DNA from 2 places in the Kitasatospora sp. NPDC093679 genome. Region 1 is predicted to be linked to the other one. Evidence: riboswitches for the same ligand, from Rfam matches in the RefSeq annotation. Region 1 holds a riboswitch; the other holds the start of a gene.
What was found. Region 1 has a riboswitch for cobalamin ahead of AB0O09_RS13430 (HoxN/HupN/NixA family nickel/cobalt transporter). Riboswitches for the same ligand answer to the same signal wherever they lie in the genome.
Positions count from the first base shown of each region.

Region 2: another riboswitch for cobalamin. It lies ahead of AB0O09_RS14595 (cobalamin biosynthesis protein); the one in region 1 lies ahead of AB0O09_RS13430 (HoxN/HupN/NixA family nickel/cobalt transporter).

Region 1 is NZ_JBFBDW010000012.1:130,137-144,202, reverse strand. Features, by position in the region: gene mltG (endolytic transglycosylase MltG) at 1-59, shown strand, start outside; gene mltG (endolytic transglycosylase MltG) at 164-2,071, shown strand; gene AB0O09_RS13480 (peptidoglycan-binding domain-containing protein) at 2,115-2,507, opposite strand; gene AB0O09_RS13475 (shikimate dehydrogenase) at 2,643-3,473, shown strand; gene aroC (chorismate synthase) at 3,681-4,865, shown strand; gene AB0O09_RS13465 (shikimate kinase) at 4,862-5,383, shown strand; gene aroB (3-dehydroquinate synthase) at 5,380-6,468, shown strand; gene aroQ (type II 3-dehydroquinate dehydratase) at 6,465-6,908, shown strand; gene AB0O09_RS13450 (AAA family ATPase) at 6,985-7,800, shown strand; gene AB0O09_RS13445 (DNA-formamidopyrimidine glycosylase family protein) at 8,021-8,827, shown strand; gene AB0O09_RS13440 (phosphatidylinositol-specific phospholipase C domain-containing protein) at 8,871-9,917, opposite strand; gene AB0O09_RS13435 (metalloregulator ArsR/SmtB family transcription factor) at 10,166-10,528, opposite strand; cobalamin riboswitch at 10,611-10,815, shown strand; gene AB0O09_RS13430 (HoxN/HupN/NixA family nickel/cobalt transporter) at 10,847-11,962, shown strand; gene AB0O09_RS13425 (DMT family transporter) at 12,003-12,851, opposite strand; gene AB0O09_RS13420 (XRE family transcriptional regulator) at 12,947-13,522, shown strand; gene AB0O09_RS13415 (type B 50S ribosomal protein L31) at 13,590-13,835, opposite strand; gene rpmG (50S ribosomal protein L33) at 13,891-14,055, opposite strand.
Region 2 is NZ_JBFBDW010000014.1:16,267-30,332, reverse strand. Features, by position in the region: gene AB0O09_RS14625 (TetR/AcrR family transcriptional regulator) at 4-702, opposite strand; gene AB0O09_RS14620 (nitroreductase family deazaflavin-dependent oxidoreductase) at 874-1,314, shown strand; gene AB0O09_RS14615 (cobyrinate a,c-diamide synthase) at 1,334-2,683, opposite strand; gene cobO (cob(I)yrinic acid a,c-diamide adenosyltransferase) at 2,688-3,284, opposite strand; gene AB0O09_RS14605 (putative cobaltochelatase) at 3,288-5,345, opposite strand; gene AB0O09_RS14600 (cobyric acid synthase) at 5,372-6,868, opposite strand; gene AB0O09_RS14595 (cobalamin biosynthesis protein) at 6,865-7,920, opposite strand; cobalamin riboswitch at 8,052-8,187, opposite strand; gene AB0O09_RS14590 (transcriptional regulator) at 8,394-9,083, shown strand; gene AB0O09_RS14585 (alpha/beta fold hydrolase) at 9,202-10,335, shown strand; gene AB0O09_RS14580 (hypothetical protein) at 10,503-12,008, shown strand; gene AB0O09_RS14575 (CDP-alcohol phosphatidyltransferase family protein) at 12,102-12,926, opposite strand; gene AB0O09_RS14570 (phosphatidylserine decarboxylase) at 12,970-13,662, opposite strand.

The DNA of each region.
Region 1 (14,066 bases):
CCGAGTTCAACGCATATCAGGCGCAACGGAGTTCCCCACCCCCGGACGACGGTCACTGACGGTGCGCGTGCGGCGAATCGCCAATGCTGCGGTACGGTAACGTCTCCCTCCGGATGATGCCGTAGCACGCCGGTTCGACTCGGCGGTACGCATAAGGGGTTCGATGACTGACCTGGGCGGGGGCTACCGCCCCCAGGGAGAGCAGCCGTGGCACCCGGGCGATCCCGGCTACGGCATCCCGCAGCAGCCGCAGTCCGCCGACCAGACCGGCTCGTGGCAGGTGCAACCCGACGCGTTCGGGCAGCAGCAGTACGGGCAGCAGGGCTACCCGCAGCAGCAACAGCAGGGCTGGCAGCAGCAGCCCTCGTACGGGCAGCAGGGCTACCCGCAGCAGTCGCCGCAGCAGGGCCAGATGCCGCAGCAGCAGTACCAGCAGCAGGTCCCGCAGCAGCAGGGCGGCTACGGACAGCAGCAGTACCAGCAGCAGGCCGCCCAGCAGACCGGCTCCTGGCAGATTCCGCCGGGGCTCCAGCAGCAGGGGCAGATGCCGCAGCAGCAGGGCTACCCCCAGCAGGGCCCCCCGCAGCAGCAGATGCGCGGCGGGATGCAGCAGGGTCAGATGCCGCCCGGCCAGATGCCGCCCGGCCGGATGCCGCCCGGCCAGGGGCAGGGCCAGATGCCGCCGCAGGCGCGGGGCCCGCAGGGCTTCCCGCAGCAGGCCGGCCAGCAGCCGGGCCGCCCGCCGCAGCAGGGCTCGCCGGTGCCGCCGCCGCGCGGGGGCGGGGGGCGTCCGGCCGGTCCCGGTCCCGACGGCATCGACTGGGAGGCCGAGGCCGCGGCGCTCGACGGCCCCGCCGAGGCCGAGGCCGAGGAGTGGGAGGACGACCTCGACGAGTACGCCGAGGAGGACGACGCCGAGGGCGGCTCGTTCTTCGGCGCCGACGAGGACACCTCCCGCGACGCCGAGCGCAAGCGCAAGGAGAAGGGCAAGAAGGCCGGCCGCCGCAACCGCGGCGCCTGCCTGGTGGTGGCGCTGGTGCTGCTCGGCGGCATGGGCGGCGCCGGCTGGTGGGGCTACGGCTTCTACCAGGACCACTTCGGGCCGGCACCGGACTACACGGGTGCGGGCACCGGTTCGGTCACCGTCGAGGTCAAGCCCGGCGCCGGCGGCTCGGTCATCGCCGCGTCCCTGTTCAAGGTCGACGTGGTGAAGAGCGCGGACGCCTTCGTCGAGGCCTGCCAGAAGAACGCGAAGTGCGGCACCATCCAGCCGGGCTTCTACACCATGAGGCACCAGATGTCGGGTGCCGAAGCCGTGAAGTTCATGGTGGAGTCGGCGGGCGGCAACGTCCTCGACCTGCCGCAGGGCATGAAGGCCGTCGACGTCTACGCGATGGTCGACAAGAAGCTGAAGGTCCCGGCGGGCACCACCGCCAAGATCGCCAAGGACGAGGTCAACAACCTCGGCCTGCCCGCCTACGCGCAGGGCAACGTCGAGGGCTTCCTGTTCCCGACCCGCTACCCGCTCAGCGAGGGCATGAAGCCGGCCGACCTGCTCAAGCAGATGGTCGCCAACGCCAACCAGCAGTTCACGGACCTCGACCTGGAGGGCTCGGCGAAGAAGCTGGGGCTGAAGAGCGGCTACGAGGCCCTCATCGAGGCCAGCATCCTGCAGGCCGAGGGCAACAACAGCGAGGACTTCGGCAAGATGGCCCGGGCGATCAGCAACCGCCTGACCACCAACGTCACCCAGCACAAGCTCGGCCTGGACACCACGCTCCAGTACCAGCTGGGCCGCAAGGAGCTGACCAACAAGGAGATCCACGACGGCTCGCTGAAGTACAACACGTACGTCAATCCCGGCCTGCCGCCCGGGCCGATCTCCAACCCCGGCTCGGACGCGATCAGGGCCGTGCTCAACCCGCCACCGGGCGACTGGGTCTTCTGGCTGGCGATCTCCCCGCAGGAGACCAAGTTCGCAGCCACCGGCGCGGAGCACGCGAAGAACACCGAGGACTGGTGCATCTCCCGGGGCAAGACGTTCAACAAGGCGACGGTCACCTGCAACTGAGCCGTGGGCGCGGCCGGTCGGTGCGACCGGCCGCGCCGCGGTGTCAGTACTGCTGGCAGCCGCCGCCGGAGTGCCCGAGGAAGAGCATCGCGTTGCGGGTCTGCGGGCCGTAGACGCCGTCCGGGTAGACGCCCGCGGTGCTCTGCACCCGGCGCAGCGCGGACTTGGTGGCCGGGCCGAAGACGCCGTCGGCGGCGATGTTCTCGCCGTAGCAGTAGTGCATGGCGCTCTGCAGCACGTCGACGGCCTCGCCCTGGTTGCCCACCCCCAGGACGCAGTCCACCGAGCCGCCGGCGGTGCCGGGGACGAAGACCCCCATGTCGGCCACGGCGCGGGTGCAGGACGGCAGCGAGGCGGCGCCGGCCGGGGCGGTGCCCAGCCAGAGTCCGGACAGGGCCAGCGCGGTGGCGGCGGCGGTGCGTACGATGCGGGACATCCGGTGCTCCTACGGTAGGTCGAACGACTGTCCGGGCATCGTGCGCCTACGATCCGCCGGGCTTCCGCCGTTCCGGCGGAGGTGGCCGGAACACCGGGGAAACCTGTCCTGATCCACCGCCCCGAGGGGACTCACGTGACGACACAGCTGCGGGCCGCCGTACTCGGCTCGCCGATCGCCCATTCGCTGTCGCCGGTGCTGCACCGTGCCGGGTACACGGCGCTCGGGATGGCGGAGCGCCGGTACGACCGGTTCGAGGTGGACGAGGCGGGGCTGCCGGAGTTCATCGAAAGGATCGATCCCGCCGAGTGGGCCGGCCTGTCGCTCACCATGCCGCTCAAGCGGGCGGTCATCCCGCTGCTGGACGAGGTCTCGCCGGCCGCGCTGGCCGTCGACGCGGTGAACACCGTGGTCTTCGGGCCGGACGGCCGGCGCAGCGGCGACAACACCGACGTGCCGGGCCTGGTCAACGCGCTGCGCGAGCGCGGCGTCGAGCGGGTCGACTCGGCCGCCGTGCTGGGTGCCGGCGCCACCGCCTCCTCGGCGCTGGCCGCGCTGGCCGAGGTGTGCACCGGCGAGGTCGCCGTGCACGTCCGCAGCGCCGAGCGGGCGGAGCAGATGCGGCAGCTCGGCGACCGCCTCGGCCTGCGCGTTCGCACCGCCGCCTGGGAGGACGGCGCCGGGGCGCTGGCGCACCCGCTGACCATCTCCACCACCCCGGCCGGCGCCACCGACCCCTTCGCCGAGGCACTGCCGGCCGAGCCCGGGGTGCTCTTCGACGTGCTGTACCACCCGTGGCCGACCCGGCTCGCGGCGGCCTGCGCGGAGCGCGGCGGCACCGTGCTCGGCGGGCTGGACCTGCTGGTGCACCAGGCGGTGCTGCAGTTCGAGGCGTTCACCGGGGTGAAGCCGGGCCCGCTCGCGGCGATGCGCGCGGCCGGCGAGGCGGCGCTCGCGGCGGGCTGAGGACGTTACCCGGGCCCGGGCGCGGCAAACCTGCGGGTGTCCATCCGGGTGTCCGCCACGCGGACCACGCGCCTGCCCCGCCCCGCGGCATGAAAGGATCGGAGCAGTGTGCGGGCCCGGTGGCCTCCTGCCCGAGGCCGGGCCCGCCGGACGAAAGCCCCGGTCGGCCCGTGCCGCGCGGGCCGGGCCGCTGACGAAGGAGCTCCGTTGGGTAGGTTGCGCTGGCTGACGGCGGGGGAGTCGCACGGCCCCGCACTGGTCGCGACGCTGGAGGGCCTGCCGGCCGGTGTGCCGGTCACCACCGCGATGGTGGCCGACGCCCTGGCCCGCCGCCGGCTCGGCTACGGCCGCGGGGCCCGGATGAAGTTCGAGCAGGACGAGGTGACCTTCCTCGGCGGCGTCCGGCACGGCCTGACGATGGGCAGCCCGGTCGCCGTCATGGTGGGCAACACCGAGTGGCCGAAGTGGGAGCAGGTCATGTCGGCCGACCCGGTCGACCCGGAGATCCTGGCCGGCCTCGCCCGCAACGAGCCGCTGACCCGCCCGCGCCCCGGCCACGCCGACCTCGCCGGCATGCAGAAGTACTCCATCGAGGAGGCCCGCCCGATCCTGGAGCGCGCCTCCGCCCGCGAGACCGCGGCCCGGGTCGCGATCGGCACCGTCGCCCGCTCGTACCTCAAGGAGACCTGCGGCATCGAGCTGGTCTCGCACGTCGTCGAGCTCGGCGCCGCCCGGGCCCCGCTCGGCGTCTACCCGCTGCCCGCCGACGAGTCACGCCTCGACGAGGACCCGGTGCGCTGCCTGGACGCCGACGCCTCCGAGCGGATGGTCGCCGAGATCGACCAGGCCCACAAGGACGGCGACACCCTCGGCGGCGTCGTCGAGGTGCTCGCCTACGGCGTGCCCGTCGGCCTCGGCTCGCACGTGCACTGGGACCGCCGCCTGGACGCCCGCCTGGCCGCCGCGCTGATGGGCATCCAGGCCATCAAGGGCGTCGAGGTCGGCGACGGCTTCGAGCTGGCCCGGGTGCCCGGCTCCAAGGCGCACGACGAGATCGTCCCGACCGCCGCCGGCGTGCGCCGCACCTCCGGCCGCTCCGGCGGCACCGAGGGCGGCCTGACCACCGGCGAGCTGCTGCGGGTGCGCGCCGCGATGAAGCCGATCGCCACCGTGCCGCGCGCCCTGCAGACCCTGGACGTGCGCACCGGCGAGGTCGCCAAGGCCCACCACCAGCGCTCCGACGTCTGCGCGGTGCCCGCCGCCGGCATCGTCGCCGAGGCGATGGTCGCGCTGGTGCTGGCCGACGCGGTGGCCGAGAAGTTCGGCGGCGACAACGTCGCCGAGACCCGCCGCAACGTGCAGTCCTACCTCGACCACCTGATCGTCCGATGAGCGGGGACGCACCGGTCGTCGTGCTGGTCGGCCCGCCCGGGGCCGGCAAGTCCACGGTCGGCCGGCTGCTCGCCGAACGGCTCGGCGTCGGCTTCCGGGACACCGACGCCGACATCGAGGAGACGGCCGGCAAGCCGATCCCGGAGATCTTCATCGACGAGGGCGAGCCGCACTTCCGCGACCTGGAGGTGCGGGCCGTCCGCACCGCCGCCGAGACCCACCCCGGGGTGCTCGCGCTCGGCGGCGGCGCGGTGATGGCCGACGCCACCCGCGCCCTGCTGGCCGGCCTGCCGGTGGTGTACTTGGAGGTCGCGCTCGGCGACGCGGTCAAGCGGGTCGGCCTGGACGCGCCGCGCCCGCTGCTCGCGGTCAACCCGCGGGCCCGCTGGCGCGAGCTGATGGACGCCCGCCGCCCCCTCTACCTGGAGGTGGCCAAGGCCGTCGTCGACACCGAGGGGCTCACCCCGGAGCAGGTCGCGGACGCCGTAATGGAAGCACTGGAGCTGAAGCAGGCATGACCGACACCGTCACCATCCACGTCGGCGGCAGCGCCGGCCACGACCCGTACGACGTGCTGGTCGGCCACCAGCTGCTCGGCGAGCTCGCCCCGCTGATCGGCGGCAAGGCCAAGCGGGTCGCGGTGATCCACCCGGAGGCGCTCGCCGCCACCGGCGAGGCGGTCCGCGAGGACCTCGCCGCCGAGGGCTACGAGGCGATCGCCCTCCAGGTGCCCAACGCGGAGGACGCCAAGAGCGCGGAGGTCGCCGCGTACTGCTGGTCGGTGCTCGGCCAGACCGGCTTCACCCGCAGCGACGTGATCGTCGGCCTCGGCGGCGGCGCCACCACCGACCTGGCCGGCTTCGTCGCCGCCAGCTGGCTGCGCGGCGTGCGCTGGATCTCCATGCCGACCACCCTGCTCGGCATGGTCGACGCCGCCGTCGGCGGCAAGACCGGCATCAACATCGCCGAGGGCAAGAACATGGTCGGCGCCTTCCACCCGCCGGCCGGCGTGCTCGCCGACCTCGCCACCCTGGAGACGCTCTCCAAGCACGACTACGTCTCCGGCCTGGCCGAGGTGATCAAGGCCGGCTTCATCGCCGACCCGGTCATCCTCGACCTCGTCGAGGCCGACCCGGAGGCCGCCACCAGCCCGTCCGGGCCGCACACCCCGGAGCTGATCCGGCGGGCCATCCAGGTCAAGGCCGACGTGGTCTCCGGCGACCTCAAGGAGGCCGGCCGCCGCGAGATCCTCAACTACGGCCACACCCTCGGCCACGCCATCGAGCGCAACGAGCGCTACAAGTGGCGGCACGGCGCGGCCATCTCCATCGGCATGGTCTTCGCCGCCGAACTCGGCCGCCTCGCCGGCCGGCTCGACGACGAGACCGCGGACCGCCACCGCCGGGTGCTCGGCTCGGTCGGCCTGCCGCTCACCTACCGGGCGGACGCCTGGCCGCGGCTGCTCGACGCGATGAAGATCGACAAGAAGTCCCGCGGCGACCTGCTGCGCTTCGTCGTCCTGGACGGCCTGGCCAAGACCTCCATCCTGGAGGGGCCCGACCCGTCCCTGCTGGTCGCCGCCTACGCGGAGGTGTCCGGATGACCACCAGGGTCCTCGTCCTCAACGGCCCCAACCTCGGCCGGCTCGGCAGCCGCGAGCCCGACGTGTACGGCGCGACCTCCTACACCGGGCTGGTCGACCGCTGCACCGCACTCGGCGCCGAACTCGGCCTCGACGTCGAGGTCCGCGAGACCAACTCCGAGCTGCAGATGGTCGAGTGGCTGCACCAGGCCGCCGACGCCAAGACCCCGGTCGTGATCAACCCGGGCGCCTTCACGCACTACTCGTACGCGATGCGCGACGCCGCCGCCCAGCGCACCGCGCCGCTCATCGAGGTGCACATCTCCAACCCGTACGCGCGGGAGACCTTCCGGCACAACTCGGTGATCGCCTCGATCGCCTCCGGCACCATCGCCGGCTTCGGCCTCGGCTCCTACGAACTGGCGCTGCGCGCCATCGCGGAGGAGCTCACCACCCGCTGACGTGCGATCACGCGGCCCGGTGGCGGACTGTGCCCGCCACCGGGCCGACGTGTAGTGTCCCGGTCGGGAGGTGACGATGTCGCAGTACACCGGGGGAGGACCGATGCCTCCGCGACCCGTCGCGCCGCCGTACCCGGCCCGGCCGGGCGCCGCACCGGGGGTGGGCCGGCCGCCGTACCCGCAGCAGCCCGCCGCACAGCCGCAGCCCGGCGCAGCCGTGCCTCCCGCGGCGCCGCCCACGGCCGCCATGAGCGTGCCGCCCGGCGCCACCGGCCACTTCGTCCTGCCGACCGGTGCGCCCGTCCAACTGCCCGCGCACCCGCCGCAGCAGCAGCTGCCCACGGGCCCGATAGCCGTGCTGCTGATCGGCCCGGCCGGCGCCGGCAAGACCACCGTCGCCCGGCACTGGGCCGAACGGCAGCCGATGCCGACCGCGCACATCAGCCTGGACGACGTCCGCGAGTGGGTGCAGTCCGGCTTCGCCAACCCGCAGTCCGGCTGGAACAACGCCTCCGAGGCCCAGTACCGGCTGGCCCGCCGGACCTGCGGCTTCGCCTGCCGCAACTACCTCGCCAACGGCATCTCCTGCATCATCGACGACGCCGTCTTCCCGGACCGCCCGGCGATCGGCCTCGGCGGCTGGAAGCGCCACATCGGCCCCGGCATGATCCCCGTCGTCCTGCTGCCCGGCCTCGACTCGGTGCTCGCCCGCAACGCCCGCCGCAGCGGCAACCGCCGGCTCAGCGACGAGGAGGTCGCCCGCATCCACGGCCGGATGGCCGGCTGGCGCACCTCGGGCCTGCCGATCATCGACAACTCCCAGCTCGACGTCGCCTCCACCGCCGCCGCCCTCGACCGCGCCATCATGTCCCGCCTCACCGGCCGACCGTGACCGGCGGCGGTGCCCGGACGGTGCCCGACGCCGACGGCGTGGTCCGCTCCCGGCTGCGACCGGGTGGTCAGGGGCGCGGGGAACAGCGCACGGCGGACGTGGGCCACCGTGGGTGCCCTCGTGGGACGGCCTCTGCCCCGGGCGGGCGGTCGGTCGGGGATGTCACTGGTACCTGGGATGATGGAGGGACCGCGACGGACCAGACGAGGAGCTGACGCCCGTGCCCGAGGGCCACATCATCCACCGCCTCGCCCACGAGAACCACCGGGTGTTCGCCGACCGGCCGGTACGGGTCAGCAGCCCGCAGGGGCGGTTCGCCGAGGGCGCCGCGCGACTGGACGGCCGCCCGCTGGACGAGGCCGAGGCCCACGGCAAGCACCTCTTCCTCGGCTTCGGCGAGGACTGGCTGCACGTCCACCTCGGGCTGTACGGCGGCTTCACCTTCGGCAGCGGCGGCGCTCCGGCGCCGGTCGGCGAGGTGCGGCTGCGGATGGCGAACGACGAGGGCTGGGCCGACCTGCGCGGCCCCAACACCTGCGAACTCCTCGACCCCGCGGCGAAGGAGGCCGTCCACGCCCGGCTCGGGCCGGACCCGCTGCGCCCCGACGCCGATCCGGACGCCGCCTGGCGGCGGATGGCCCGCAGCTCCACCACCGTCGCCGCGCTGCTGATGGACCAGAAGGTGCTGGCCGGCGTCGGCAACGTGTACCGCGCCGAGGTGCTCTTCCGCCTCGGCATCAGCCCGCACCGCGAGGGCCGCAGGATCACCCGCGAGGAGTGGGACGCGATCTGGGCCGACCTGGTCGCCCTGATGCACGCGGGCGTCGGCGCGGGCCGGATCGACACCGTCCGCCCGGAGCACACGCCGGAGGCGATGGGCCGGCCGCCGCGGGTCGACGACCACGGCGGCGAGGTGTACGTCTACCGCCGCACCGACATGCCCTGCCTGGTCTGCGGGACACCGGTGCGCACCGAGTCGCTGGCGGCCCGCAACCTCTTCTGGTGCCCCGGCTGCCAGCGGCGCTGAGCGCGGCCCTGCCCGGCCGTCGGCCGGGCAGGGCGACGGTCCGTCAGCCGCGCGGCAGCACCATGGACTGCACCTGGGGCAGCTTGCGCCAGTCGCTGGAGACGATGCTGGCGTGGGCGGCCGCGAGCTGGGTCACCCGGGCCCGGGCCTGGTCGGCCGTGGGGTCGGTGGAGCTGATGGCGGGCGCCACGTTGTGGGCGTCGGTCATGACCAGCAGGTAGTGGCGGGCGTCGTACCAGCCGGTGTCGACGCCGCCGACGTACGCCGAGGCGTCACCGTCGAAGACCACGAACCAGGGCCGGATGCTGGCCTCGCCGTAGGCGTTGCGCGGGTCGCCGGAGACGGCGCCGTGCACCACCGGGAAGACCTGGGCCTGACCGGCCCTGCCGGCCGCCGCGAGGTCGCGCAGGTAGCGGCTGTACTCGACGTCGGTGTGCAGGGTGTCGAAGGGGTTCCCCTCCTCGACGGTGCCGGGGATGACGTCCACCAGGACCCGGCCGGCGAGGGCGTCGCGGGTGGGCCAGTTGCCGGCCTTCGCGGCCTCGTCGAGGTTCGGGTAGCTGCCGCCGCCGGGCTTGGCGAGCAGGTCGGCGGGGCGGAAGACGGCGCTGCCGAGGTGGGCGGCTATCAGGGCGTCCAGTTGGGCCGGGCCCATGCCGCGGTTGGCGGCGAACCCGCCCTTGAGCTCCAGCTTGACGACGAGCGGGCCGCTGGACGGGTGGGCGGCGAGCCAGATCCGCAGGTCGTCGAGGCAGTACTCGAGGTTCTTGTTGGTGCCGCCGCTGTACAGCGTCGCCGGGCCGGTGGCGGCGGTGCAGTTGTTGGCGTTGCCGAGCGGGTTGGAGTGGCTGACCTTCCACTCCTTGGTGACGGTGTCCGTCCACGCGTCGAGCTCGATCATGCCGGTGCCGGTGTCCAGGCTCTGCGCGAGGAAGGGGAAGGCGGCCGGGTCGTAGGTGTTGTGGATCCCGACGGCGGTGGCCGAACCGAACGGCAGGCCGCCGCCGGTGGCGGCGCCGGACTGGTGCGCGGGGAGCAGGGTGGCGGCCGCGGCCAGCAGCCCCACGGCGAACGTACGGCGAAGCTTCACGGGTGTCTCCTCGTCAGGAGCCTGGGGACGGCGGGCCGGACGGACCGCCTCCGGAAGCATGGGGCACCGGAACGGCTTCGAGGTGACATGACAAGAAAACTTGGCTGAAGCTGACCCCCCGTCCCGCTGACAAACCGTCAGGAAGCCCTCATTCCGTGCAGGGGTCCGTGCCGTGCAGGGGTCCGTGCCGTGCAGCGGTTCGTGCCGTGCGGCGGTCGTGCCGTGCGGCGGTCGTTCCGAGCGGGCGCTCAGTCGGCGCGCCCCAGCACCCCGTGCTCCAGCACCTCGGCCACCGCGGTGTCGGTCAGCCGGTAGCGCACCACCCGGCCGTCCCGCTCGCCCTCGACCACGCCCGCGGCGCGCAGCAGCCGCAGCGCCTGGGAGACCGCCGGATCGCGCATCCCGGTGGCCAGCGCCAGGTCGGTGACGGCCAGCGGCCCGGTGGTGTGCAGGGCGAGCAGCAGCGCCAGCCGCCCCGGGTCGGCGAGCAGGCCGAACAGCTCCGCCCAGGCCCGGACCCGCCCGGTGTCGCCGATCCCGGCGATCGCCTCGCAGACCCGGTGCCCGTCGATGGTGCGGTGGCCTGCGCGATCGGCGGGGAGGAGGTGCATGGCGGCATTCTCGCAGGCCGACCGGCCGTGATCTACGACACCTGCGCGGTTGTGCAGGCTTGCAGCTGTCGGTCCGTCACCCCTACGGTGGAGCAGCCGTGGTGTTCGGGAAGACCGGTGCAGGACCTCGGGGTCCGAGTCCGGAGCGGCCCTCGCCACTGTGAACGGGGAGTCAATCCGTACCCCTCGCGGGTCACTGGGCGCAGGCGCGCCCGGGAAGGCCGGGTACGGGCACCGTCAGAACCTCCCCGTGAGCCAGGAGACCGGCCACGGCACCTCACGACGTCATTCCACGAGGTGTTGGAGCGTGAACCGCAGATGACCCTGCCCGCAACCGGTACGGCCGCGCCGCCGACCGCCCCCGGCCTGCCCGCCTTCCGCTGGCGCCGGGAGGACACCCTCCGCACGGCCGGCCTGCTGGCGGTCATCCTGGCGATGCACGTGGCCGCCTTCGGCACGCTCTTCCTGCTGGTGGTGCCGGAGCGCTACGAGGTCGGCACCCAGGTCTTCGGCGCCGGACTCGGCATCACCGCCTACACCCTGGGCATGCGGCACGCCTTCGACGCCGACCACATCGCGGTGATCGACAACACCACCCGCAAGCTGATGGCCGACGGCCGGAGACCGGTCTCGGTGGGCTTCTGGTTCGCCCTCGGCCACTCGTCGATGGTGGTGCTGATGGCCGCCCTGGTCGCGGGCGGCGCCCAGCTGGCCGGGGTGCTGATGGACGACGGCTCGACCACCCACCAGGTGCTCGGCACCATCGGCACCACCGCCTCCGGCGCCTTCCTCTACCTGATCGCCGCGCTCAACCTGGCGGCCCTGCTCGGCATCCTGCGGGTCTTCCGGGCGATGCGGGCCGGCACCTTCGACGAGGCGGAGCTCGAACGGCAGCTCGACTCGCGCGGCCTGATGAACCGTGTCCTGCGCCGCGCCACCCGCTCGATCTCCCGCCCCGGCCAGATGTTCCCGGTCGGCATGGTGCTGGGCCTCGGCTTCGACACCGCCACCGAGGTGACGCTGATGGTGATGGCCGGCTCGGGCGCCGCGGCGGGCCTGCCCTGGTACGCGATCGTCTGCCTGCCGCTGCTGTTCGCCGCCGGGATGAGCCTGTTCGACACCCTCGACGGCACGTTCATGAACTTCGCCTACCAGTGGGCGTTCTCCAACCCCGTCCGCAAGGTGTTCTACAACCTCGCCATCACCGGCCTGTCGATCGCGGTGGCCTTCGTCATCGGCACGATCGAGCTCGTCGCGGTGCTGCACGACAAGCTCGGCCTGACCGACCCGGTGAGCGGCTGGATCGCCGGACTCAGCCTGGACAACGTCGGCTTCGTCATCGTCGGCCTGTTCGTGGTGGTGTGGGCGGCGGCGATCGGCTACTGGCGGATCGCCCGGGTCGAGCAGCGCTGGACGCCCGGTGGGGCGGGCTGAGATGGCCCGCGGGCGACCGCGCCGATCGGCGGACGGGGTGTCAGCCCGCCGCCAGCAGCAGCGTGCCCGCCACCGCGAGGCCCGCGCCGAGCAGTTGGACGCGCCGCAGCCGCTCCTTGAGCAGCCCCCGGGCCATCAGGGCGGTGACCACGGGGTAGAGCGAGGCCAGCACCGCGGCGACGGCCACCGACCCGCGGTGCGAGGCGGCGGCGAAGGCGGCGTTCGCGGCGACGTCGGCCACCCCGACCGCGGTCAGTGCGGGCAGGCTCCGCCGCAGCGCCCCCGGTGCACCGGGCTCCCGCCCACGGCGCCCGGCCAGCAGGACGCCGCCGCCGACCGCCACGTTGCAGAGCCGCTGCACGCACAGCACGAGCAGCAGCCCGCCGCCGTCGGAGGCCCGGGCGACCAGGGCCATCACCGTGCCCATGCCGAGGGCCGCCGTCAGCGTCAGCACCAGCACCCGCAGGCCGACCGTGCCGCCGCCGCGACGCGGACCGCCGGCCAGGGCGACGCCGAGCACGGCGACCGCGATGCCGGCGGCCTGCGCCGGGCCGGGGCGCTCCCCGAGCAGCAGCCCGAGCCCGACCGGCACCGCGACGCCGACGGTCGCCAGCGGCGAGACCACCCCCATGGGCCCGAGCGCGAGGGCGCGGTAGAAGGCGAGGAGGGCGAACGGCCCGATCACCCCCGCCGCCACCGCGTACCAGAGGCCGGCGGAGGCCGCGCCCGCGCCGCCGACGGCGAGGAGGGCCAGGACGAGCAGGACGGCCGCGGCGGCCTGCGAGGCGACCACCACGGTCAGCGCGGACAGCCGGCGGGTGAGCGAGCCGCCGCCGTAGTCGGCCATGCCCCACAGCAGGCTGGCGGCGAGGGCGAGGAGCTGGGACAGCACAGTGGACTCCGGAGTACGGTCGGGTGGACGCTCGGTGTCCCAGCAGCTTAGGTCAACAGAGTGAACCGGACGAATCAATTCATTGGACTGGTATGCCCGACCCCGATCTGATCACCCAGGCCCTGGCGCGCAACCTCAAGCGGCTGCGCGCCGACCGCGGCCACACCCTCGACGCACTCGCGGCCCGCTCCGGGGTGAGCCGCGGCATGATCGTGCAGATCGAGCAGGGGAGGACCAATCCGAGCGTGGGCACCGTCGTCCGGCTCGCCGACGCGCTCGGCGCCTCGATCGCCCGGCTGCTCGACTACGACGAGACCTCCACCGTGCGGATCGTCCCCGACGACGAGGCCGTCCAGCTCTGGTCGGGCGCCAAGGGCGGCACCGGGGTGCTGCTCAACGGCATCGAGGCGCCCGGCCCGCTGGAGCTCTGGCAGTGGCTGATCCTGCCGGGGGAGGGGCACGGCTCGGACCCGCACCCCACGGGCACCGTGGAGATCGCCCGGGTCGAGGAGGGCGAACTCACCCTCACCCTGGACGGCCGCGACCACCTGGTGCCGGCCGGCTCCACCGCCTCCTACGAGGCGGCCGCCGCGCACGGCTACCGCAACGACGGCGAGGTGCCCGTCCGGCTCACCCTCGTGGTCTCGGTGCCGCCGCCCCCGCGCTGAGCCCGCGGGTGCACGCCGAAGCGCCCCCTCCCCGGCCGGGGAGGGGGCGCGGTCGTGCGCGGGGCGGTCAGTCGCGGCCGTACCGCCTCCGGTACTGCTCGATCCGGCCGGCCTGGTCCAGGACGCGGGCGCGCCCGGTCCAGACGGGGTGGCTCGCCGACGAGGTGTCCACGTCGACCACCGGGCGCACGGTGCCGTCCTCCCAGACCACCGTGGACGCGGACGTCAGCGTCGAGCGGGTGAGGAAGGACCGGCCGGCGGCCTTGTCGCGGAAGACGACCGGACGGTAGGCGGGGTGGATGCCGTTCTTCATGGGGGCTGCTCCTTCGGGGGTCGGTGGACGTGCCGGGCGGGGCCTGTGACCGGGCTCAGCGCTCTTCGCGGAAGGCCACGTGCTCGCGGGCGACCGGGTCGTACTTGCGCAGTACCAGGCGGTCCGGGTCGTTGCGGCGGCTCTTGCGCGTCACGTAGGTGAAACCGGTGCCGGCGGTCGACCTCAGCCGGACGACCGGGCGCAGTTCGCTGCGGGCCATCTGCTCCTCCT
Region 2 (14,066 bases), on a different contig from region 1:
GCGTCAGCCCTCGGCGGGCAGGCCGACCAGGTCGGCCATCTCCTCGACGGCGTGCGCGAAGAAGGCGTCCGCGGGGTCGAAGGACCCGACCAGGTGCCCGAAGAGCTCGAACCCGATCATGCCGAAGAGCTGGGTCCAGGCGATCGCGGCCCGGGCCAGCACGGCCTCCGGCAGGCCGGGGGCGATCGCCGCGCGGAGCCGGGCGAGCTGCTCGCCTAGCGGCCCCGCGGGCATGGCCGGTCCGGTCGGTGCGGACGCGTCCGGGCGGCCCTCCCGGACCACCGTGATCAGCGCGATCGGGAGCCGGGCGGCCGGCTCGACCGTCTCCTGCGGGGCGCGGTAGCCGGGCACGGGCGTGCCGTAGACCAGCGCGTACTCGTGCGGGTGGGCGAGCGCCCAGTCCCGTACGGCGCCGCACAGGGCCCGCCAGCGGGCGCGGGGGGCGGCCGGTGCGGCGGCCAGGGCCGCGTCGGCGGTGTCGGCGAGGTCGGTGTAGGCGTCGACGATCAGCGCGGTGAGCAGCTCGTCGCGGCTGGGGAAGTACCGGTAGATCGCGGACGAGGCCATGCCGAGCTCGCGGGCGACGGCGCGCAGCGACAGACGCTGGGCGCCCTCGGAGGCGAGCTGCCTGCGGGCCTCCTGCTTGATCTCGCGGGTGAGCTCCTCGCGGGCCCGTTCGCGGGCGGTCCTGATGGCGGTCATGGGAACAGCCTGCCATATGCGGGAGCGCCGCACAGAAACGAGAGCACTGCTCTTGACCCTGGCCTGGGGCGGTGGCAGAGTCGTGTCCAGGAACGAGAGCGCTGCTCTCGGAAGAGTCCGCCGCTCACTGCCTCGGGAGTTCCCGTGTCCGACACCGCCAGCCGCTACGTGATGCCCACCGGCCGGATCGGCGCCGCCCTGCTGGGCCTGTCCAACCGCACCGTCGCCGCCCTCACCCGCGCCGGCCTCAGCCTCTGGGGCTCCCGCGTCCTCGCCGTGCGCGGCCGCAAGAGCGGCGAGTGGCGCACCACCCCGGTCAACCTGCTCACCCACGACGGGCAGCGCTACCTGGTCGCGCCGCGCGGCCACACCCAGTGGGTGCGCAACCTGCGCGCCGCCGGCACCGGCGAACTCCGGCTCGGCCGCCGCGCCGAGGCCTTCCGCGCCGCCGAACTCCCCGACGCCGAGAAGCCCGCGGTGCTCCGCGCCTACCTCAAGCGCTGGAAGTTCGAGGTCGGCGTCTTCTTCGACGGCGTCGACGCGGACGCCTCCGACGCCGAGCTGCTGCGGATCGCCCCCGGCTACCCGGTCTTCCGGCTCGCCCCGAACTGACGGCGGCGCGGCCCCGGCGTCAGAGCGCCGCGCGGACGAGGCGCTCCGCGAGCTGCGGCGCCCCCGCCCAGTGCAGGTGCAGGTACGAGCCGTGCACCGCGCCCTGCACGAACCCCTCGACGGCCGGCCCGGCCGGGCCGCGCCAGCCCCAGGCGGGCTGCTCCCCGGCGCCCGGCTCGCAGACCGTGCGGTGGAACTCGTGCCCGCGCACCCGGGTGCCCGCCACCGCCAGCGGACCGTCCGTCAGCGCGACCGCCTCCCGGTAGCCCAGCGTGAGCCGCTCGGTCATCCGGGCCGTGTGCGGCAGCACCCCGCACATCTCCTTGCCGTCCAACTCCCGCCCCAGGTAGAGCAGGCCGGCGCACTCCGCGGCGATCGGCGCGCCGCCCGCGGCCAGCGCGGCGATCTCCGCCCGGAGCGCCGCGTTGGCGCTCAGCTCACCCACGTACATCTCCGGGAAGCCGCCGCCGACCACCAGCGCGCGGGTGCCGGCGGGCAGACGCTCGTCCCGCAGCGGGTCGAACGGCACGACCTCGGCGCCCGCCGCGGCCAGCAGTTCGGCGTTCTCCGCGTACGAGAAGGAGAACGCCGCCCCGCCCGCCAGCGCGATCCGCGGCCGGCCCGCGACGGGGGAGACCTCCGCGGCCGCGGACCACGGCCCGGCGTCCAGCGGCGGGGCGCTGCGGGCCAGCGCCAGCAGCGCGTCCAGGTCCACCGAGGCGGCGACCAGCTCGCCCATGTCCCGCACCGCCCGCAGGGCGTCCGCGGAGCGCTCCACGGCCGGCACCAGGCCCAGGTGGCGCGAGGGCGTCGCCACCGAGGCGGTGCGCCGCACGCAGCCGAGCACCGGCACCCCGGAGCCCTCCTCCAGGGCCTCGCGCAGCAGCTGCTCGTGCCGGTCGGAGGCGACCCGGTTGAGGATCACCCCGGCCAGGCGCACCTGCGGGTCCCAGGAGGCGAAGCCGTGCACCAGCGCCGCCACCGAACGGGACTGCGAGGAGGCGTCCACCACCAGCACCACCGGCGCCTTCAGCAGCTTGGCGACCTGCGCGGTGGAGGCCAGCTCGCCGCGGCCCGCCGCCCCGTCGAACAGCCCCATCACGCCCTCGACCACCGCGACGTCGGCCCCGGCCGCGCCGTGCAGGAAGAGCGGCGCGACCCGGTCCTCCCCGCACATGAACGCGTCCAGGTTGCGGCCCGGGCGGCCGGCGGCCAGCGCGTGGTAGCCCGGGTCGATGTAGTCCGGGCCGACCTTGTGCGGGGAGACCGCGAGGCCCCGCGCGGCGAGCGCGGCGATCAGCCCGGTGGCGACGGTGGTCTTGCCCGCGCCCGAGGAGGGTGCGGCGACGACGAGACGGGGGATGTTCAACGGACTACCACTCGATGCCGCGCTGGCCCTTGCGGCCGGCGTCCATGGGGTGCTTGACCTTGGTCATCTCGGTGACCAGGTCGGCGAAGTCGGTCAGCGGCTCCTTGGCGTACCGGCCGGTGATCACCACGTGCTGGCTGCCCGGGCGGTCCTTCAGCACCGACACCACCTCGTCCACGTCCACCCAGCCCCAGTGCATCGGGTAGGTGAACTCGTCCAGCACGTAGAAGCGGTAGGTCTCGGCGGCGAGGTCGCGCTTGACCTGCTCCCAGCCCTCCTTGGCCGCCTCCTCGCTGGACTCCATGCCGCGCTGCACCCAGGACCAGCCCTCGCCCATCTTGTGCCAGGCCACCGTGCCGCCCTCGCCGGAGGCGCCGAGCACGCGCAGCGCGTTCTCCTCGCCGACCTTCCACTTGGCGGACTTGACGAACTGGAACACCCCGATCGGCCAGCCCTGGTTCCAGGCGCGCAGCGCCATGCCGAACGCGGCGGTCGACTTGCCCTTGCCCGGACCGGTGTGCACCGCGGTGATCGGCAGGGTACGGCGCTGACGGGTCGTCAGTCCGTCGTCGGGGACACTCTCGGGCACTCCCTTGGGCACGGCTCAGGCCGCCTTTCGCTGGGTGGAGACGGAACGGTGGTCGCGGACGAGCGCCGCCACGCCCTCGGCGCGCAGCTCGTCCAGGGTGACGGCGGGGCCGCCGAGGCGGGCCGCCAGGGTGCGGGCCAGGCCGAGGCGGACGTGGCCGGACTCGCAGTCCAGCACCACGCTCGCCACGCCCTGCCCGGCCAGCAGGCCCGCGGCCCGCTCGGCCTGCGCCAGGGCGTCCCGGCCGCCGGTGGCCCGGCCGTCGGTGACGACGACCAGCAGCGGACGGCGGTCCGGGTCGCGCATCCGCTCGACCCGCAGCACCTCGTGGGCGCGCAGCAGTCCGGCGGCCAGCGGCGTCCGGCCGCCGGTCGGCAGCTGCTCCAGCCGGGCCGCCCCGACCTCCACCGAGGAGGTCGGCGGCAGGGCCAGCTCGGCGCCGGTGCCGCGGAAGGTGATCATGCCGATCTTGTCACGCCGCTGGTAGGCGTCCATCAGCAGCGACAGCACCGCGCCCTTGACGGCGCCCATCCGCTGCCGGGCCGCCATCGAACCGGAGGCGTCCACCACGAACAGCACCAGGTTGGACTCCCGGCCGCGGCGCACCTGCTCCCGCAGGTCGTCCTTGGCCAGCACCAGCGCCCGCCCGGACCGCCCGCGGGCGGCCTGGTGCGGGGCGGCGGCCTGCAGCGTCGCGGTCAGGTGCAGCCGGGCCAGGCGGCCCTGCGGGCGGCGCGCCCGCACGGTGTGCCCGCCGTCGGTCTCCGCGGCCGAACGCCGTCCCCGGGCGCCCCGGCCGGTGCCCGGCACCTCGAACAGCCGGGTCCGGTACGGGTCGGCGCCGGCGACCGGCGCCTTCTCGCGGCCGGCGCCGGGCGCGGGGCGGGGCGGCGGGGCCTGCTCGGGAGCGCCGGCCGGATCCGGGGCGGGGTCGGCGACCGTCGAGCCGTCCGGGCCGCCGTCCGGGCCCTCGTCCTGCGGGCCGCCGCCGGGGCCGTCCGGGCCGCCGCCGTCGGGGTCGGTGTCCGGGTCGGTGTCGTCCGGGCCGTCCTCCTCGGCGCCCGCGTGCTCCTCCAGCGTGCGGTCCAGCTGCTCCTCGTCCAGGCCGGGCGCGTCGAAGGGGTTGCGGCGCCGCCGGTGCGGCAGCGCCAGCTGCGCGGCCTTGCGGACGTCCTCCTCCAGCACCTCGGTGCGCCCCGCCCAGGCCGCCAGCGCCACGGCCGTGCGGGCCATCACGATGTCCGCCCGCAGGCCGTCCACCTCGAAGGCCGCGCAGACCGCGGTGATCTGACGGAGCGCCGTGTCCGTCAGCTCCACCTGCGGCAGCAGCTCCCGGGCGGCGGTGATCCGCATCGCGAGTGCCCGCTCGTCCTCGGCGAACCGCGCGGCGAAGCCGGCCGGGTCGGCGTCGTAGGCCAGCCGGCGGCGCACCACCTCGGCCCGCTCCTGCGGGTCCCGGGTCGCCGAGATCTCCACCGTCAGGCCGAACCGGTCGAGCAGCTGCGGCCGCAGCTCGCCCTCCTCCGGGTTCATCGTGCCCACCAGCAGGAAGCGCGCGGCGTGCCGCACCGACACGCCCTCCCGCTCCACGTACGAGCGGCCCATCGCCGCGGCGTCCAGCAGCAGGTCGACCAGGTGGTCCTGCAGCAGGTTGACCTCGTCGATGTACAGCACGCCGCGGTGCGCCCTGGCCAGCAGGCCCGGCTCGTACGCCTTGACGCCCTCGGCGAGCGCCCGCTCCAGGTCCAGCGAGCCGACGATCCGGTCCTCGGAGACGCCGACCGGCAGCTCCACCAGGTGCGCGGGCCGCTCCAGCGAACCTGCGCCGCCGTGCGCGCCGTCCGGGCACTGCGGGTCCGGCGCCGCCGGGTCGCAGGCGAACCGGCAGTCGGCGACCGTGCCGATCGACGGCAGCAACCCCGCCAGGGCGCGCACCATGGTCGACTTGGCGGTGCCCTTCTCGCCGCGCACCAGCACACCGCCGACGGCCGGCGAGACCGCGTTCAACAGCAGCCCGAGCCGCAGGTCGGCCATGCCGACGACCGCGGTGAACGGATAACGGGCGTCACTCATCTGCTCTCCCATGTTCACGGCCCCGCTCACGGCGCACCCGGCGGCACGAACGGCAGCCCCTGCGGTGCCCCGCCCTCGATCAGCTTCCACAGCGCGTCGGTGTCCGCATGCTCCTCGATCAGGTCGCCCAGCCGGTCCAGCCGCTCCTCGCGCGCCGCGGCGAACGAGGTGTCCGGCGCCGGGACGAAGGCCCGCCCGGCCGCCGCCGCCACCTCGCGCAGCAGCGCCCGGCGGAAGCCGTCGTTCTCCAGCGCGCCGTGCCAGGTCGTCCCCCACACCGCGCCGACCCGGCAGCCGTCCAAGAAGGCTTCCCCGCCCTCGACGGCCACCACGCCGTGGTGGATCTCGTACCCCTCGACCCGCTCCCCGTACGCCTCGCCGACCGGCCGGCCGAGCACCTTCTCCACACCGAACTCCACCCGGGTCGGCAGCAGCCCGAGGCCCTCGACGGCGCCCGCCTTCGACTCCACCGCGTCGACGATCTCCCGGGAGAGCATCTGGTAGCCGCCGCACACGCCGAGGACGGGCAGCCCGGCCGCCGCCCGCGCCTGCAATGCGGTGTCCAGTCCGCGGCCGCGCAGCCAGTCCAGGTCGGCCACGGTCGCCCGGGTGCCGGGCAGCACCACCAGGTCGGCGTCGGCCAGCTCCTCCGGCCGGGTCGCCCAGCGGACCAGCACGCCCGGTTCCTGGGCCAGCGCGTCCACGTCGGTGAAGTTCGACAGGCGCGGCAGCCGCACCACGGCCACCCGCAGCACCTCCGCGCCGTGCGGGGCCGCGGTCGGACGGTTCTCCACCGCCGTCGACAGGTCCAGCGAGTCCTCGGCGTCCAGCCACAGGCCGGACAGCATCGGCAGCGTGCCCAGCACCGGACGGCCCGTCAGCTCACGCAGCATCTCCAGCCCCGGCGCCAGCAGCCGGGCGTCCCCGCGGAACTTGTTCACGAACCAGCCCGCCACCAGCGCCTGGTCCTGCGCGGACAGCAGCGCCAGGGTGCCGTACATCGCCGCGAACACCCCGCCGCGGTCGATGTCGCCGACCACCACCACCGGCAGGTTCGCCGCCGTGGCCAGGCCCATGTTGGCGATGTCCCGGTCCCGCAGGTTGATCTCCGCGGGCGAGCCGGCGCCCTCGCAGACCACCACCTCGTACCGGCTGCGCAGGTCCGCCAGGCACTCCAGCGCCCGCTCCAGCAGGACGGGCTTGCGCTCGCGGTAGTCCAGCGCCCCGACCTCGGCGACCGGCCGGCCGAGCAGCACCACCTGGCTGCGGCCGTCCGCCCCCGGCTTCAGCAGCACCGGGTTCATCGCCGCCTCCGGCGCCACCCCGGCGGCCTGCGCCTGCATCGCCTGGGCGCGGCCGATCTCGGCGCCGTCCGCGGTGACGAAGGAGTTCAGCGACATGTTCTGCGCCTTGAACGGCGCCACCCGCACCCCCTGCCGGGCCAGCCACCGGCAGATCCCCGCCGTGACCACGCTCTTGCCCGCGTCCGAGGTCGTCCCTGCCACCAGCAGAGCCTTCGTCACGTGACACTCCCTTGCTTGCGTGTGGCGCCGGCGGTGAGGACGGCCGTCCCGGCCGCGACGGTGGGCGGATCTGCGCGGAACGGAAGGTGCGGCGCCGTCACTTCCGCCGCGCGCGGTTCCCCGCGCCCCCGGGATGCCCCGATCAGGCCGGTGAGGCCGCGGGCGGCCGTGGTGACGGCCAGGGCCAGGATGCCGACGCGGCGGGAGAGGCGGCAGGCGCGTTCGATGTCCGCGACGGCGACCGGGCGGAGTTCGGCGCCGAGGACGGGGCGGTGCTCGACACGCTCGCCGTACCGCAGGGTGCCGCCGAGGCGGACGCCGAGGCCGCCGGCGAAGGCCGACTCGGCCTGTCCGGCGTTGGGGCTGGGGTGTGACGACCCGTCGCGCCGCCAGACCTTCCAGGCGGCCCGCGGGTGCTCCGCCGCGGCGACGGTCAGCAGCGCGGTGAGCCGGGCGCCCGGCCAGCCCGCCACGTCGTCGAGCCGGGCGGAGGCCCAGCCGAAGCGCAGGTGGCGGGGCGAGCGGTGGCCCACCATCGCGTCCAGGGTGTTGACGGCCCGGAAGGCCAGCAGTCCGGGGGTGCCCGCCAGCGCGCCCCAGGTGAGGGCGTTGACGACCGCGTCGGCGGTGTTCTCGGCGACGGACTCGACGACGGCGCGGGCGATCTGCTGCTCGTCCAGGGCGCTCGGGTCGCGCCCGCACAGGTGGGGGAGCCGCCCGCGGGCGGCGGCGAGGTCGCCGGCCTCCAGGGAGCGGCCGATCGCGCGGGCCTCCCGGGTGAGCGAGGTGCCGCCGAGGACCGTCCAGGCGGCGGCCGCGGCGAGCGCGGCGCGGGCCGCGGGACGGCGCCGCAGCGCGTGGTCGGCGAGGGCGGCCCCGGCTGCGACGGCGCCCACGCTCAGCGCGGTGAAGGCGGCGCCGGCGCCCCGGTGGTCGCGCCAGAGCCGGCGCTCCAGGCGTCCGGCGGCGCTGCCGAAGAGGGCGACCGGGTGGCCGCGGCGGGGATCGGCGAAGGCGGTGTCGGCGAGGTGGCCGGCCACGGCGCCCAGCAGGTAGGGGGCGGAGCTCAGCCGGGCCACGGCCCGGCTCCCCGGTCGGGGCGCAGCGGTGACCGCTGGGCAGCCTGCATGGCGTGCGTGTCCTCACTCAGGGTCCGCGCCCTGGATCGACGAACCGGCGGCGAGAGTCTCCTGGCTTCCGGGTCCGGCGCGCGCTCGGGCCTTCCAGCGGCCCTGTGGCGGACCGCCGTGACCGTGCAGGTCGAGCGTGCTCCCCGGTGACAGTGGCGGGACCGCGCCGGATTCGCACCGGCTTCCTCTGCATGCCTCCGTATGGCCCCGAGATCCCATCACGCGCTCCGACCACCAGTCAACAAAGCCTCCGGAGGGCTTGGTCACACTCCGTCGCCGGATTCCGTCGCCGCCCGCCCCGTACGATCCTCCAGCGGCGGGCGGTCCCGCCGGGGCCGGGTTCGTGCGTTCGGCGTGTGGGTGGTGCCGCGCGGGCGCCCGTACGTTCTTGTCGCATGCGACGCAGACCGTCCGCACCGCCTCCGGTGCCGTTCTCCCCGCCGGCCGCGCGGGCGCACCGCGCCGGGCTCGGCCTGAGCCCGGAGCAGGTCGCCGAGGCCATGGCCGCGCACGGTGTCCGGCTGCTGCCCTCGCACGTGGCGGCCTGGGAGGCCGGTGAGTTCCTCCCGTCGGAGGAGGAGTTCATCGCGCTCTCCCGGGCGCTGTGGTGCCCGCCCGCCCGGCTGATGGGCGTCGCGCCGGCGACCCTGCGGGACTTCCGGCTGGCCCGGGAGCTCACCCGGGAGCAGGCCGCGCACCGGATCGGGGTGGGTGCGGAGACCTACGCGAGGGCCGAGGCCACCGGACGCTGGGACGCGGACGGTGAGCAGGGCCTGGCGCTGGCGCACGTGCTCGGGCTACCGCTGCGGGTGCTGGTCCGGGTGACCGGGCGTCAGGACGACCTGGACCGGCGGCTGCGCCAGGTGGTGGACGGCCGCTGGCAGGCGCAGCTGCGGGAGGTGGGCCGGATCGTGCCCGTCCCGTACGACCTGCTGGGCGGGGTGCTGGCCGACTTGCAGGACGAGTACCTCGTCCCCGGGCACTGGGGCTCGTCGGTGCCGGACGCCGCCCGCCCGCCGGCCCGGCCGCTCGCGGAGCGGTTCTGGGAGCTGCTGGCCCGCCGGGGCACCGACGTGCCGGTCTGAGCCGCCCGGTCCGGTCCGTCCGGACGGACCCGCCCGGACGGACCCGCCCGGGTGGCCCGCTCCCGGGCCGGGGCGTGGACTGGGATCGCCATGTCCGTGCCGCCACACCGGGAGCGCCATGCGTTGGGGAACCGCCGCGATCGTCGCGGCCGCCGCCGTCGGGACGGGTGCCGCGGCACTGCTGATCGGCCGCCGGGTGTCCGAACGGGCCGTCCGGCCCGGGTTCGCGGGAGCCTTCGCGGCCGCCGGGCAGGCGGGCGGACCGGGCATCCGGGTGCAGGAGCTGGCCGCGGACCGCGTCATGCTCACCCGCAGCGTGGAGACCGAGCGCCCCGGCCGCTACGCCCTGGAGTGGGCCGGGGGCGGGCACGCGGTGGTCGGCGACGTGCTGGCCACCGGGCCGCAGAGCGTCACCCGCCGGCTGCTCGCCACCGGCGCCGGCTCGCTGTACAGCGGGACGGAGGTCCGGGTGACCGCCCGGGTGCATCTCGGCGACCCGGCCTCCGCGCTCGGCCTGGACTTCACCCCGAGCGACGTCGAGGGCGAGCTCGGCCCGATGCCGGCCTGGTACCTGCCGGGCATCCGCGGGCTGTGGGCGGTCCTGGTGCACGGTCCGGGCGCCGACCGGCAGCAGGCCCTCCCGGTGCTGCCGCTGCTGCACGCGCTGCGGATGCCCGTGCTGGTGGTCACCCACCGCGGCGACGCGGGCGCCCCGCCCTCGCCGGACGGCCTGGGGCACTTCGGCGAGACCGAGTGGCGGGACGTCGACGCCGCCGTCCGCCTCGCGCAGGCGAACGGCGCCGGCCGGATCGTGCTCTTCGGCTGGTCGCTCGGCGCGACGATGGCGCTGCACACCGCGGCCCGCTCGGCCTGGCGGGAGTCGATCGCCGGCCTGGTGCTGGACTCGCCGGTGCTGGACTGGCCGACGACCGTCCGCCAGGAGGCCGCCCGGGCCGGGGTGCCCGCCCCGCTCGCCGAGCTCGGCGCGCTGGCCGCCGAGGGCCGCACCAAGGTCGACCTGGCCGGCTTCGCCCGGCTGGCCGACGGCACCGACCTGAACGTGCCGGCCCTGCTGCTGCACAGCCCCGTGGACGCGGTGGCGCCCTTCGCGGCGGCCGAGCGCCTCGCCCGGCGGCGCGACGACCTGGTGAGCCTGCACCCCGTCCCGGACGGCGCGCACGCGGCCCTGTGGAACGCCGACCCGGACGGCTACGGCGAGGCGCTGCGCCGCTGGCTCACCCCGCTGCTGTGAGCCCGGCGGGCCCGCCCGCGAGGGGTGTGCTCATGCCAGGTTTCCCGCTCGGAGGACCCGGTTTGGTGGCTGTTGCCCGATCTCATCCCCCGTCCGCGGACCGGACCTACGATCGCGCGTAGAACTCGATGTGACAGAAGGCCGGTACACGGGGAAGACTGCTCGGCGTGACGTCTCGGAACCCGCGCGACCGTGATGCCCCGCTCCAGCCCGCGATCCGCACCGGAGCGACGGTCACCCGTCTGCCAGGAGCAGCCCGCCGGCCCGAGAGCACGCCTCCGGGCGGGCCGGTCCGTCGCCGCACCCCCGCACCCAAGCCGGGCCGCGGCCGGGTGCCGGTGCCGGACGGCTTCCCCGCTCCCGCCGAGCTGGCCCCGCTCGCCCGCCGGATGCTCGCCGACGCGGTGCGCATCTCCCGCTGGGCCGGCGAGCTCGGCGAGGTCGACAAGCGCGGCGAGCTGCTGCCCGACGACGCCCGGGCCGCCGGGCGCGCCCTCGCCATGACCGTCGGTGCCGCCGCCAAGGCCTGGGGCCAGGCCCTGCTGGTCGGCCTGGTCGAGCTGCGCGACGGCGGCGCCGGGCCCGGCTGGCGGCTGAACGCCTGGGAGCACGACGACGAGGCGGTGGTCCGCGGCTGGTCCGCGCTGTTCGACGCCTGGACGCTGCTCGCGCCCGTGCCGCCCGCGGCCATGCGCGGCGTCTTCGCCCTGCTGGCCGGCCAGGCCGTCGACCAGGCGCCGCACCTGCTGTCCTTCCTGCACCTGGTGGACGGGCCCGTCCCGGACAACGAGCTGCTGGAGCTGCTGCGCCGCGGCCTGGACGAGCGCCGGCACGGCGCCGGCACCGGCTCGTTCGGCCCCTCGCCGGTGCCGCACGCCGCCTCCGCGATGTCCGCCGTCCGCGGCACCTGCCGGGAGCCGCAGATCGACACCCCGACCTCCGCGGCCGACGTCGCCGCGGTCCTCGACTGGATGCTGGACGGCCTGGCCGCCGTCGGCGCCCTGGAGCGCCGCGACGACGCCGCCGAGCTCTCCCCGCTCGGGCACTGGGCGGTCCGCGCCAAGCTGGAGGAGATCTGCACCGTCGCGCAGACCGCCGCCGGCCACATCGAGCAGGACGCGCTGGAGCTGCTCGCCGCCTGCGCCGACTACACCCCGGGGCCGGCCCGCGCCGAGTACCGGGCCTGGGTCGCCGCCCGGCCGGCCGACCGCGCGGTCGCCGAGCTGCTGGACGCCGCCCGCGGCGAGGACGCCCTGCTGCGCGGCCTCGCCTTCGAGGCCCTGCGGGTCGCCGGCGGCCCCGCCGAGCAGGCCGTCCGGGCCGCCGTGGACGAGCAGGTCCTGCGGCCGTACGCGCTGCTCTGGCTGGCCGAGCGCTCCGACGACGGCCCGGTGTCCCCGGCCGACGTGCTGGGCGCGGAGGACGCCGCCTGGCTGTGGGTGGACACCGCCGCGGCCGTCCTCGACCACGGCGACACGGCGCTGCTGGTGCCGCACGTCGAGGGCGCCTCGGCGGGCGAGCCGGTGCGGCTGTTCAACCGGGCCCGGCAGTCCGGCCACCCGCGGGCGGCCTCGGTGCTGACCGCCGTCTCCGGCGTGCACCCGGACCCGTCGGTGGCCCGGGCGGCCCGCCGCTCCGCCTTCAGCGTCCACGACGGCGGTGCCGGCCGGTAACCGCCCGCACCCGCCTCCCGGGCACGCGAGAGGGGCCCGCATCCGGTTCGGATGCGGGCCCCTCTCGTCGGGTCTGCGGGGACTCCCGCCGGCTCAGCAGCCGCGGGACTCCGCGCGGCGGGCGCGGACGTCGCCCACCTTCTGGCCGACCTTGCGGCGGATCACCAGCAGCGGCGCCATCGCGGCGAGCGTGATCTGGGCGACGGCACCGATGTGCATCAGCAGGTCGCCGCCGGGCAGACCGGCCGCCCAGGCCGCCAGGCAGCCGATCGAGACCACGATCCAGCAGAGCGTCGCGGTGGCGAGCAGGCCCTGCGGCTTCGGGTACTCGATGCGGCTGACCATCAGGTACGCCACACCGAAGATCATCAGCAGGCCCGGCACGAACGGCGGGTCGAGGAGCACGATGGCGATCACCGTCATCGCGCCCATCGGGCACGGCATGCCCTGGAAGATCCCCGGCCGCATCTTGACGGCCGAGAACCGGGCGAGCCTCAGCACCACCGCCAGCAGGACCGTCAGCGCGATGAACGCCGAGAGCTGCTGGTTGCTGTCCGGCGACACGATGCCCCAGACCGCCACGAAGTACGCCGGGGCGATGCCGAAGCTGATCAGGTCGGCCAGGTTGTCCAGCTCCGCGCCCAGCGCCGAGGAGCGCAGCTTGCGGGCCACCAGGCCGTCGAACAGGTCGCACATCGAGCCGATCAGCAGCAGCGTGACCGCGGTGGCGGCGCTGTTGCGGTTCGGCGCGGTGGTCTCACCGGTGAGGTGCGGCATCAGGACCCCGGTGGTGATCGAGTAGATCGCCAGGAAGCCGCAGACGGCGTTCCCCAGGGTCAGGAAGTCGGCGGTGGACAGGTGCTGCGGCGAACGGGGCGCCCGCAGCTCGCGGTCGCGCGCCCAGCGGCGGCGCCGCAGCTCCGTCTCCTCCTCGTCTCCGAGGCCGACGAGAGTCTCAGGATCAGTCACGGTCAAGGCGCGTCACCCCGGCGGTGGTCTTCTGGCCGACCTCGACGCCAACCTCGACGCCTGCCGGCAGGTACGTGTCGACGCGGGAGCCGAAGCGGATCAGACCGATCCTCTCGCCCTGCTCGACCTTGGTGCCGGCGCTCACGTACGGCACGATGCGGCGGGCCACGGCCCCCGCGATCTGGACCATCTCGATGTCGCCGAGTTCGGTGTCGAAGTGCCAGACGACCCGCTCGTTCTGGTCGCTGTCCTTGTTGAACGCCGGGACGAAGCCGCCGGCGACGTGCTCGACGGACGTCACGGTGCCGGGCAGCGGGGCCCGGTTGACGTGCACGTTGAGCGGGCTCATGAAGATGGCCACCCGGGTCCGGCCGTCCGGCCAGGCGTCGATCGACTGCACCACGCCGTCCGCGGGGGAGATGACTCTGCCGGTGCCGATCTCACGCTCCGGGTCGCGGAAGAACCACAGCATGCCCGCACCGAGGGCGCAGGCCGGGACAGCCGCCAGGGCCCACTTGCCGGAGCGCCGGGTGAGGGCGGTCGTCACGGCGGCGGTGGCCAGGGTCGGGGCGAACCAGGGGGTCGCGCCGCGCGCGATCGTCACGCGCGGACGCCGACCGGCCGTCGGTGCGGCGAAGGGGTCGCCGTCCGGGACGGAGGTGTGAGGGGACGGGCTGATGGGCATCGAAGACCTTAGTCGCGGGGGATCATGGCCGCTGGACGGGGGCCACCGCGGGGATCGGGTACATGGGGACGCTGTCCCGGTGGATGCTATCGGGACCAGGCGGTAGGTGGGCAAGCCGCCTGTTCGTGGATATGCCGGGCATGGTGCCGAACCATGCCTGCTATGTATACGACCGTAGCCGAGGCGGGGTGGTTCCCCAAGGGCTCGGGCGTGGCGCGTGACCCACCTCTCATCGCACGCCGGGCGCCCTCCGCGGAGGGTCGACACGCCGGGGGACGCCGGCGCCGCCACGGTGTGCAGAGGCGGCCGCAGGGCGCATACCAGCAGGTACGCGCCCTGCGGCCGCCTCCGGGCCCGCCGCACCGCCCCCCACGGCTGACCAGGCCGTACCGGTGCGGCAGGGG